Regions from separate parts of the Streptomyces sp. NPDC007875 genome, predicted to be linked through region 1. Evidence: riboswitches for the same ligand, from Rfam matches in the RefSeq annotation. Region 1 holds a riboswitch; each other region holds the start of a gene.
The links. Region 1 has a riboswitch for S-adenosylmethionine ahead of ACFYOY_RS32350 (glutathione S-transferase C-terminal domain-containing protein). Riboswitches for the same ligand answer to the same signal wherever they lie in the genome.
Positions count from the first base shown of each region.

Region 1 (3,406 bases):
CGCGGTCACACGGTGTCTGCCGTTCCTGGTCCTGGCGGCGGTGCTCAGCATCGAGCTCTCCCCCGCGCACACCCTCTACACCGGCCCCCTGCTCTCCCCGGCGCCGGCGCTGGCGGCGGTGACCATGGGGCCGTTCGGCACCGGCGGGGTGGCGCTGCTGGCCATGGCGGTCAGCGCGATCACCGCCACCCGCAACGCCGCCTGGGGCACCGAGATGGTGTACGCGAATCTGCTGGCCCTGCTGGTGGTGGCGCTCGCGAGCGTGGCGACCAGCGCGGTGCGGGTGCGCCGGGACCGGGAGCTGGCCCATATCCGCCGGATCGCCGAGGTGTCCCAGAACGTGGTGCTGCGGCCGCTGCCCGCCCGGATCGGTGCCGTGAACACCGCCAGCGTCTATATGGCGGCCGAGCGCGGAGCGCAGATCGGCGGGGACCTCTACGAGGCGATGTGCACCCGCTACGGAGTGCGGCTGATCGTCGGCGATGTGCGGGGAAAGGGGCTGGCCGCCGTGCGGTCCGCCGCGGCCGTGGTGGGCGCCTTCCGGGAGGCGGTGCACTACGAGCAGGACCTGGCCGAGGTGATGCACCGCTGTGCGGCCGCGCTGGCGCGCGAGTACGAACTGCTGGACCGCTCCCAGCTCCAGGACCCGCAGGAGCTGGAGGAGCAGTTCGTCACCGTCCTCCTCGCCCAGGTGTCGGACGAGTCGCTGGTCGAGCTGATCAACCGCGGCCATCCGCCGCCGCTGGTGATGCGCGAGCGCAAGGTGCGCTCCCTGGACCCGGCGCGCCCGCTGCCGCCGCTCGGCCTGGAGGAGTTCCTCAGCCCTCCCCCGATCCGCGTCGAGACCTTTCCGTTCCTGCCCGGTGACCGGCTGTTGCTGCACACCGACGGCGTGGTCGAGGCCCGCAACCACTACAACGAGTTCTTTCCGCTGCACCGGACCATGGAGACGCTGGACGGCGCCACCCCGGGCGAGTATCTGGACCGGCTGCGTCACGCCCTGGTCCGGCATGCCGAGGGACGACTGGCGGACGACGCGGCCATGGTCCTCATCGAGCGGGCCATCGGCGGCGCGCGGCGGCCGTTCCTCTGAGCGGCATCCACCGTGCCGTCGGCCCGCGTTGGCCACTTCGGCATGGGTTGACGCCCTCGCGGAGCGCGACGACACTGTCAGGGACGGTCACGATTGTCAGCGCCCACCGTGCGGAATCCCCGCTCGGGTGGGTCATCGGCCCCGGCTCGCTGACAGGCAACCCTTGTCCCGCGACGGGGTGCCCCCGGGTGACGACCAGGTTCCGTCGGCGTGGACGGGACAAGCGCGGTCTCGCTGCCTCGCGAGCCCCCGATGATGGGATCGGTGAGATGCCCAGGACCGACAGCGACGGGGGCGGCGCCCGTCGGCGTCCCCGGCCGTGGTCCCCGCTCCGCCGTCTCCACCTCCTGACCAGACGTCTGCACATCGACCTGCTGCGCATCTGCAGCGCCGCCAGTCCAGCCGTCTGAATCGACGCGGTCACCGAGCGCGGCCCAGCGTGCCGGGGTCGGGTGTGTCCCGGCACCGTCCCGGCGAACGCCCCGCGCGGGCTTCCCTTCCGTTGCGCCATCGGCGCCGCCCAGACCGGCGGGCCGGGGCTCCGTCCTTGCCTTGGAGAGCCATGTCCGAGACGTTTCCGGTCAGTTCAGGTCCTGCCGCTCTTCTCGACCCCGACCCCTGCTCACCCCGCCCCCGGATCGCCTCGCCGGCCGCGCCGCACCGGTTCCGCAGCCGCATCGGCGTCGACCTCGCCGGTGGCTTCTATCCGGTGCCGCATCGCTATCGGCTCTATCTCTCCGCGAGCTGTCCGCTCTCGCTGCGCGTCTCCATCACCCTCGAACTGCTCGGGCTGCGGGACACCGTCGCCACCGCCCTCGTCGGCCTCCCGGACGACACTCCCGAGGCGTTCGCCGCGCTGCGCGGGGCCTACGAGGCCACCTGGCACCGCTACGGCGGACCGGTGGACGCGCCCGCGCTGTGTGACGGCTGGACCGGACGTGTCGTCAGCAATCACACGCCCGACATCCTGCGCGACCTCGCCGGCCATCTGAGCGACCACGGCGGAACCGGACGTCCCCGGCTGCGCCCGGCGCCCCGCGCCGCGGACATCGACGCCCTCCGGGAACTCCTCGACGACGACATCACCCACGCCGCACGGCAGGCCGGGACGGCGCACGAGGCGCAGTGCCGGGAGGCGGCGCTGGAGCGGCTGCTGACCGCCCTCGGCCGGCTCGACCGCAGGCTGGCGGCCGCGCCGTACGCGCTGGGCGACGAGCTGACCGCCGCCGATGTGGACCTGTGGGTGGCCCTCGTCCAGCTCGACACCGAGCACCGGCTCCGCCTGGACGCCGACGCGGCCCAGCGGGTCTCCCGCCATGGGCAGCTACGCGCCTATGTGCGGCGGCTGCACGCCCATCCGGCCTTCCACACCACGATTCCGGAGGCCCTCCAGGACGACGTGTCCTGAGCTCGGGTCCAGGACCAGGCGCCCTGTCCGGCGGCTCGGCTCAGGACAGGGCGGCTGGGGCGTCGCCGAACTCGCCCATCGCCCCGGCCACGATGGCCTCCAGCCGGGCGTGGTGGGCGCCGCGCCAGTAGACCCGCTCGCAGACCGTGCAGCGGGCGAAGACCTCGTACGTGCGCCGGGTGCCGTGCTGGAGCAGCTCCCGGACCGACTCCTTGTCGGCGTCCTCCAGCGGGCCGTTGCACGCGGTGCAGCGGGTCCAGGGCGCCAGGCTCGGGGTGAACCGGCCGAGGACATCCCGCAGTTGCTCATCGGGGCGGTCGCTGTAGACATACGCCCCGGCCCACAGCTCACGGCGGCGCAGCAGTCCCCGGTCGCGGGAGAGCAGCACCCGGCGCTGGGCGGCGGAGCGTGCGGCCAGCTCGGGGTCGCCGATGTCCTCGCTCTCGTACGCGGCGTCCACGCCCAGCAACCGCAGCCGGCGCGCGAGCGTGCCCAGGTGCACATCGAGCAGAAAGCGCAGCGGCGCGCCCGGCACCCGCTGGGGGCGGACGACCGGATGGACCTCCACGGTCTCCCCCGCGCTCGGCACATGCGAGACGGCGGTCTCCTCGCCGTTCACCACCAGTCGGCCGACCTCGGTGAGCGGGACCCCGAGCGACTCGACGACATGGCCGAGGGTGGAGGCGCCGTCGGTGACCACGGCCGTCCAGGGGCGGCGCCGCTCCGGGACGGCGAAGAACCGCAGTTCAGGGGCGAGGCTGAGGTGGATCTCGGGTCCGTTCACACCGCCAGCATGCCAGCCGAGCCCGGCCTGGGGCGACGGCGTTTCGGGTCCGGCCCCGGGCCTGACGATCATGGAAGCGGCCGCCGGCGGGAACGCGTCGCATCATGGTCGCGGCCGCGCC
Region 1 is NZ_JBIADZ010000019.1:70,323-73,728, reverse strand. It holds gene ACFYOY_RS32355 (PP2C family protein-serine/threonine phosphatase) at 1-1,093, shown strand, start outside; SAM riboswitch class IV at 1,179-1,325, shown strand; gene ACFYOY_RS32350 (glutathione S-transferase C-terminal domain-containing protein) at 1,656-2,501, shown strand; gene ACFYOY_RS32345 (Mut7-C RNAse domain-containing protein) at 2,542-3,285, opposite strand.

Region 2 (3,406 bases), on a different contig from region 1:
GACGCCCAGATCGCCGGTTTCGCGATCGCGCTGCGCTCCAAGGGCGAGACGGTCTCCGAAGTGGCCGGTCTGGTGCGGGCCATGTACGAGCACGCCAAGGTGATCGAGGTGCCCGGGGAGACGGTGGACATCGTCGGCACCGGCGGCGACCGCGCCAAGACCGTCAATATCTCCACCATGTCCGCGCTGGTCGTCGCCGGTACCGGCGCGCGGGTCGTCAAGCACGGCAACCGCGCCTCGTCCTCCGCCAGCGGCGCCTCCGACGTGCTGGAGAAGCTCGGCGTCAACCTGGACATCACCCCGGAGCGGGTGGTGGAGGTCGCGGAGGAGGCGGGGATCACCTTCTGCTTCGCGGTGAAGTTCCACCCGTCGCTGCGGCATGTCGCCTCGGCCCGCCGCGAGCTGGGCGTCGCCACTCCGTTCAACCTGCTCGGCCCGCTGACCAACCCGGCGCGGGTGAAGTGCCAGGCGACCGGCGTCGCCGACGCCCGGATGGCGCCCATCATCGCCGGGGTGCTGGCCGAGCGGGGCTCCTCCGCGCTGGTCGTCCGCGGCGACGACGGGCTGGACGAGCTCACCGTGACCACGACCTCCCAGGTGTGGGAGGTCCGGGGCGGCGCCGTGCGCCAGGAGACCCTCGACCCCCGCGACGTGGGCATCGAGCGGGCCCCCGTGGAGGCCCTGCGCGGCGCGGACGCCTCGTACAACGCCGATGTGGCGCGGCGGCTGCTGGCGGGCGAGCAGGGCCCGGTCCGGGACGCGGTACTGCTGAACTCGGCGGCGGCGCTGGTGGCGCTCGAGCCGGAGCCGGGGGACAAGCCCCTGGCGGAGCGGATCGCGGCGGGTGTCGCGCGGGCCGCCGAGTCGATCGACTCGGGCGCGGCGCGCGACGTCCTGGAGCGGTGGGTACGGGCCACTCACGCATAGGCGTTGCCCTTACGGCGCCCATGTTCTGTCCGTGCCCTGTCCGGGATGCGGACAGGGCATGGGCGCCGCCGTCCGGCATGGCATACTCCTGACCAGGTCACGAGTGACAGCGACTACGGCCCCGGCCCGCTGTCCGGCAACCCTCCGTCCGTGGCGGGGTGCCCCGGGTGATGACCAGGCCGCCTGGCAGCGAGGCCGGCGGCAAGCGCGGACCCCTCGCACTAGGGGTCCTGGTGGTCGAGGGAGTTCTTCCGTGATGCAGCGAATGCGCTAGGGCCGAGCGGCCCGTTTCCCCTCTTGTGCTCCGCGCGGTATGGCCGTGCGTCGAGCGACTTTCCGCGCCCTGACGGTCGGCTCACCGCCGTCTTTGTGCGCGTCACGCATTCTCACGCCTTTGATCCTCCCGGGAGACTTCGCCATGTCCGCGCGCCCTTCTGCCGCCGCCTCCGTCTCTGCCGATTCCGCCGCCTCCGCCGATTCCTCCGTCGCCGCCCGTGGGCCGCTGCCCGTGCTGGGCAGCGATGTCCTGGTGCCCCTGGTCACCGGGGGCGAGGTGACCTACGCGGCGCTCGACTACGCCGCCAGCGCCCCCGCGCTGCGGCGGGTCTGGGACGACATCGCCGCGTACGCCCCGTACTACGGCAGCGTGCACCGCGGGGCGGGCTACCTCTCGCAGCTGTCCACCGACCTCTTCGAGAACAGCCGTAAGGACGTCGCCGCCTTCCTCGGCTGCCGCGAGGACGACCAGGTCGTCTTCACCCGCTCCACCACCGATTCGCTCAACCTCCTGGCCGCCGTGGCGCCGCGGGGCACCGAGGTCTTCGTCTTCGAGACCGAGCACCACGCCTCGCTGCTGCCCTGGGAGCAGCGGAAGGACGTCACCGTCCGCTACCTCAGCGCCCCGCGCTCCCCGCGGCAGGCAGTGGAGACGCTGGAGAAGGCGCTCGCCGGGCGCGCCGAGGGCCCGGCGCTGGTCTGTGTGACCGGCGCGTCCAATGTGACCGGTGAGCTGTGGCCGGTGCGGGAGCTGGCCGCGGCCGCGCACGCACACGGCGCCCGTATCGTCCTGGACGCCGCGCAGCTGGCCCCGCACCACCCGGTGGACATCGCGGAGGCCGACGTCGACTGGGTGGCCTTCTCCGGGCACAAGCTGTACGCGCCCTTCGGCGCCGGTGTGCTGGCCGGTCGGGCGGACTGGCTGCGGGAGGCCCGGCCGTATCTGGCGGGTGGTGGCGCCAGCCGTAAGGTGACGCGCAGGGACGACGGCGGTCTCGACGTCGAGTGGCACACCACCGCCGCCCGGCACGAGGCGGGCTCGCCGAACGTCATCGGCGTCTACGCGATCGCGTCGGCGTGCAGGGCGCTGTCCGAGGCCGGTTTCGAGGGCCTGGTCGCCCGTGAGCGGGAGCTGATCGAGAAGGTGCGGACGGGGCTGGCCGAGGTGCCCGAGGTGCGGGTGCTCTCGCTGTTCGGCGACGACGCCCCCCGGGTCGCAGTGCTGTCGTTCGTGGTGGAGGGCTGGAACAGCTCCCACTTCGCGGCGGCGCTCTCCGCGGAGTACGGCATCGGCGTACGCGACGGGCTCTTCTGCGCGCATCCGCTGGTCCGCACCCTGCTGGACAGCGAGCCCGACGAGCCGGGCGAATGCGGTGCGCCGGAGGCCGCGCCGGGGGAGCGCTCGCTGAACGCGATCCGGGTCAGCTTCGGGGCGGGCACCCCGGACGAGCATGTCGAGCGGTTCGTCGGCGCCGTGAAGGAGCTGGTGCGTGAGGGGGCCCGGTGGAGCTACCGCACCGAGGACGGCCGCTGCGTCCCGGACCGCGGCTGAGCCCCTGTGCCCCGGGGACGCCGGGGGCTGAGGGAGCGAGCCGCTGGGCTCCGGGGGTCGGAGGGCTGAGGGAGCCCTGGGCCCCGGGGGGTGCCGGGGCCGCGGGGCCGGGGGTGTGGCGCTAGCCGTCCAGACCGATCGCGAACGCCGCCTCGAGGTCGTGCTGCGAGTACGTCCGGAAGGCGATGTGCGTCTCGGTCGAGGCCACCCCCGGCAGCTTGCTGATCTGCCCCGTGATGATGTCCGCGAGGTCGTCGTGCCGGGCCACCCGCACCATCGCGATCAGATCGTGCGCGCCGGTGACCGAGTAGACCTCGCTCACGTTCTCCAGCGCGGCGATCTTCTCGGCGGTCTCCGGAATCCGGTCCACGCTGGTCTTGATGAGCACGATCGAAGTGATCACGGCTGGCTTTCTCCCTCACTGGCCCTGGCTGCGCCGCCCACTCTAGTCGTCCTCCCGAACCGCCCCCACGCGTAGAGAAAGCCGAGCGTGAAGCCCACGAGATGGGCGAGATAGGCGACACCGGGGCGGTCGTCGGCCTGCCGGGCGGCCAGCCACTGGAGGGCCACCCAGAAGATCAGCACCGCCCAGGCCGGAAAGCGCAGCGGCAGAAAGAACAGAAACGGAAAGAGACTGGTCACCCTGGCCCG
Region 2 is NZ_JBIADZ010000004.1:374,047-377,452, reverse strand. It holds gene trpD (anthranilate phosphoribosyltransferase) at 1-927, shown strand, start outside; SAM riboswitch class IV at 1,023-1,141, shown strand; gene ACFYOY_RS11040 (aminotransferase class V-fold PLP-dependent enzyme) at 1,346-2,755, shown strand; gene ACFYOY_RS11035 (Lrp/AsnC family transcriptional regulator) at 2,877-3,158, opposite strand; gene ACFYOY_RS11030 (rhomboid family intramembrane serine protease) at 3,155-3,406, opposite strand, start outside.
Region 2: another riboswitch for S-adenosylmethionine. It lies ahead of ACFYOY_RS11040 (aminotransferase class V-fold PLP-dependent enzyme); the one in region 1 lies ahead of ACFYOY_RS32350 (glutathione S-transferase C-terminal domain-containing protein).

Region 3 (3,406 bases), on a different contig from region 1:
AGGCCGCGTTATACGTCTCGTAGGCCGCCCACTGGTCGGCGAACTCCGCGTCGAAGACCGGCTCGACCGGGGTCTGGTAGAGCAGATGGTGGATGAACCACAGCACCGAATTGGCGATGCCGTTGTACGCGGCGGCGAAGACATCCGGTGCGATGTCGAGCATCCGCACCTGCTGGCCGCCGGTGTCACCGGGGTTCAGATGGCTCTCCCCGGCGCGCCGGGCCGCCTCGCGATCACCCTCCCCGAGCGCCGCGCACACCCACACCGCGTTCGCGTCGGTTCCGATGGCGCTGAGGCCGGAGACCAGCCCGCCACCGCCGCGCCGGGCGGTGAGCGAGCCGTCCTCGCCCAGGGTGTACGAGACCGGGCCGCGGTTGGACGCGACCAGGATCGGAGCGGTGCGCGGAACTGCCATATCGCGAGCCTAGCCAGCCACGACCCCGCGCAAACGTACGTACGGTTTCTTGCCCCGTAGGCGGTATGGGGCGGCCTGTTTCCGCCCGTAGGGGCTATCGCGTGATGCCCCCACCGGGGCGGTCACGCCGCGCCGCGTGTACGCATCACGCCGCGCGCCGCTCCGCGTACTCCGGTATCTCGATCATCGGCGGCCGCTCCTCGGTGTCCACGTCCGTGGTGCGCGGCTCGAAGCCGTTGTCGCCCCGGTCGAACTGGGTCAGCCGCGGCCGCACCAAATGGCCCCGGGCCAGCCGCAGCTGTGCGGTGCGGTAGATCGCGGCGGCCATCCGGCCGAGCGCCAGCCCGTCCTGGTGGCGGTGTTTGCGCACCCCGATGTCCACCTGGCCGAGTGCGTCGAGACCCACCGTGTGCAGCGCGTCGACCAGCAGCCCCAGCTCGACCCCGTAGCCGACCGGGAAGGGCAGCCGCTCCAGCAGCGTGCGGCGTGCCGCGTACTCACCGCCCAGCGGCTGGACGAATCCGGCCAGCTGGGGCCAGTGCAGATTCAGCAGCGGGCGGGCGACCAGCTCGGTGACCCGGCCGCCCTGGCCCGCCACCTCGCCGAGCGGGCGGTCGTACATGCCCTTCACCAGCTGCAGCGTGGGGTCGGTCAGCAGCGGACCGACGATCCCCGAGACAAAGCGCGGATCGAATTCCCGCAGGTCGGCGTCGATGAAGCAGATGATGTCGCCGCTCGTGGCCAGCAGGGACCGCCACAGCACCTCGCCCTTGCCGGGCAGCGCGGGCAGCCGGGGCAGCAGCGAGTCGCGGGGGACGACGGTGGCGCCCGCCGCCGCGGCGACCTCGGCGGTGCGGTCCGTCGAGCCGGAGTCCAGCACCACCAGCTCGTCCACCAGCGGCGCCGCCTCGCTCATCAGCTCCCGGCGGATCGTCGCGGCGATCTCGCCGACCGTGGCCTCCTCGTTCAGGGCGGGCAGGACCACGCTCAGGGTCGTCGCCGAGCCCCGCTTCGCGTCCAGCAGGCGGTCCAGCGGCCGGTCGTCGGCCGACCAGGAGCGGTGCTTCAGCCAGCGCTCCACCTCATCCAGCACCTGTGTCTCTCCCTGCCGTGGTCGCTGTGATCCATCTCGCGCTTCGGACGGCTAGCTCAACCATCCGGGCCTTCGGTTACAGTCTTGAACAACGCACATGGCCGTCGTATGTCGGGGTCGACCTCGGTGTTTACCGAGGAAGCCCGTGATGATGCCGTGCTCACAAACGCCCGGGTCCGCCCGGTGCCATACCGCTCATCCAGAGGGGCAGAGGGAACGGCCCGTTGAAGCCCCGGCAACCCTCCAGCTGATCTCGCATTCCGCAGCGAGGCTCCCAGCTCGGGAAGGTGCCAATTCCGTCTCGTGGCGAAATGCGTCGCGAGGAAGATGAGGAGAAAGGGCCTCGCCATCCATGGCTGTGCAGTCAGTAGAAAGCTCAACCACTTCCTCCGCCTCCGACCCCTCCGGTGCCTTCGGTCCCGCCATCGCATTGTCCTGCCGGGAGTGCGGTGAGCGGTTCGATCTGGGCCCGATCTTCGCGTGTGAGGTCTGTTTCGGGCCGCTCGAGGTCGCGTACGAGCTGCCGGCCGGCGACCCGGAGGAGCTGCGCCGGCGGATCGAGGCCGGTCCGAACAGCATCTGGCGCTATGCCCCGCTGCTGCCCGTCCCCGCGGACGTGGCGGACCTGCCCAGCCTGCACCCCGGTTTCACCCAGCTGGTGAAGGCCGACAACCTCGCCCGTGAGCTCGGCGTCACCGGTGAGCTGCACATCAAGGACGACTCCGGCAACCCCACCCACTCCTTCAAGGACCGGGTCGTCGCCATCGCCGTCCAGGCCGCCCGCACCTTCGGCTTCACCACCCTCTCCTGCTCCTCCACCGGCAACCTCGCCGGCGCGGTCGGCGCCGCGGCCGCCCGTGCGGGCTTCCGCTCCTGCGTCTTCATCCCGCACGACCTGGAGGCGGGCAAGGTCGTCATGGCCGCGGTCTACGGCGGTGAGCTGGTCGGCATCGAGGGCACCTACGACGACGTCAACCGCTTCTGCAGCGAGCTGATCGGCGACCCGGTGGGCGAGGGCTGGGGCTTCGTCAACGTCAATCTGCGGCCGTACTACGGCGAGGGCTCCAAGACCCTGGCGTACGAGATCTGCGAGCAGCTGGGCTGGCGGCTGCCGGACCAGATCGTCATCCCGATCGCCTCCGGCTCCCAGCTCACCAAGATCGACAAGGGGCTGAAGGAGCTGATCGCGATCGGTCTGGTCGAGGACAAGCCCTACAAGATCTTCGGCGCCCAGGCCGAGGGCTGCTCCCCGGTCTCCGCCGCCTTCAAGGCCGGCCATGACGTCGTCCGGCCGCAGAAGCCGCAGACCATCGCCAAGTCGCTGGCCATCGGCAACCCCGCGGACGGCCCGTACGTCCTGGACATCGCCCGCCGTACGGGCGGCGCGGTGGAGGACGTGAACGACGAGCAGATCGTCGACGCGATCAAGCTGCTCGCCCGCACCGAGGGGATCTTCGCGGAGACCGCGGGCGGGGTGACCGTCGGCGTGACCAAGAAGCTGATCGAGGACGGTCTGCTCGACCCGTCCCTGACGACCGTCGTGCTCAACACCGGCGACGGCCTCAAGACCCTCGACGCGGTGGCCCCCACCACCGGTCCCTCTGCCATCATCCGCCCCACCCTTGACTCGTTCCGAGAGGCTGGTCTCGCATGAGCGTCAACGTCCGAATCCCGACCATCCTGCGCACGTACACCGCCGGTCAGGCCGAGGTCCCCGCCGAGGGCGCGACCCTCGCCGAGGTTCTGGCGGACCTGGAGAAGAACCACCAGGGCATCGCGGCCCGCGTCCTGGACGACACCGGCAAGCTCCGCCGCTTCGTCAACGTCTACGTCAACGACGACGACGTCCGCTTCGCCGACGGCCTGGCCACGGCGACCCCGGACGGTGCCGGGATCTC
Region 3 is NZ_JBIADZ010000006.1:363,190-366,595, forward strand. It holds gene ACFYOY_RS16130 (trehalose-6-phosphate synthase) at 1-415, opposite strand, end outside; gene ACFYOY_RS16135 (glucosyl-3-phosphoglycerate synthase) at 561-1,508, opposite strand; SAM riboswitch class I at 1,701-1,842, shown strand; gene thrC (threonine synthase) at 1,861-3,162, shown strand; gene ACFYOY_RS16145 (MoaD/ThiS family protein) at 3,159-3,406, shown strand, end outside.
Region 3: another riboswitch for S-adenosylmethionine. It lies ahead of thrC (threonine synthase); the one in region 1 lies ahead of ACFYOY_RS32350 (glutathione S-transferase C-terminal domain-containing protein).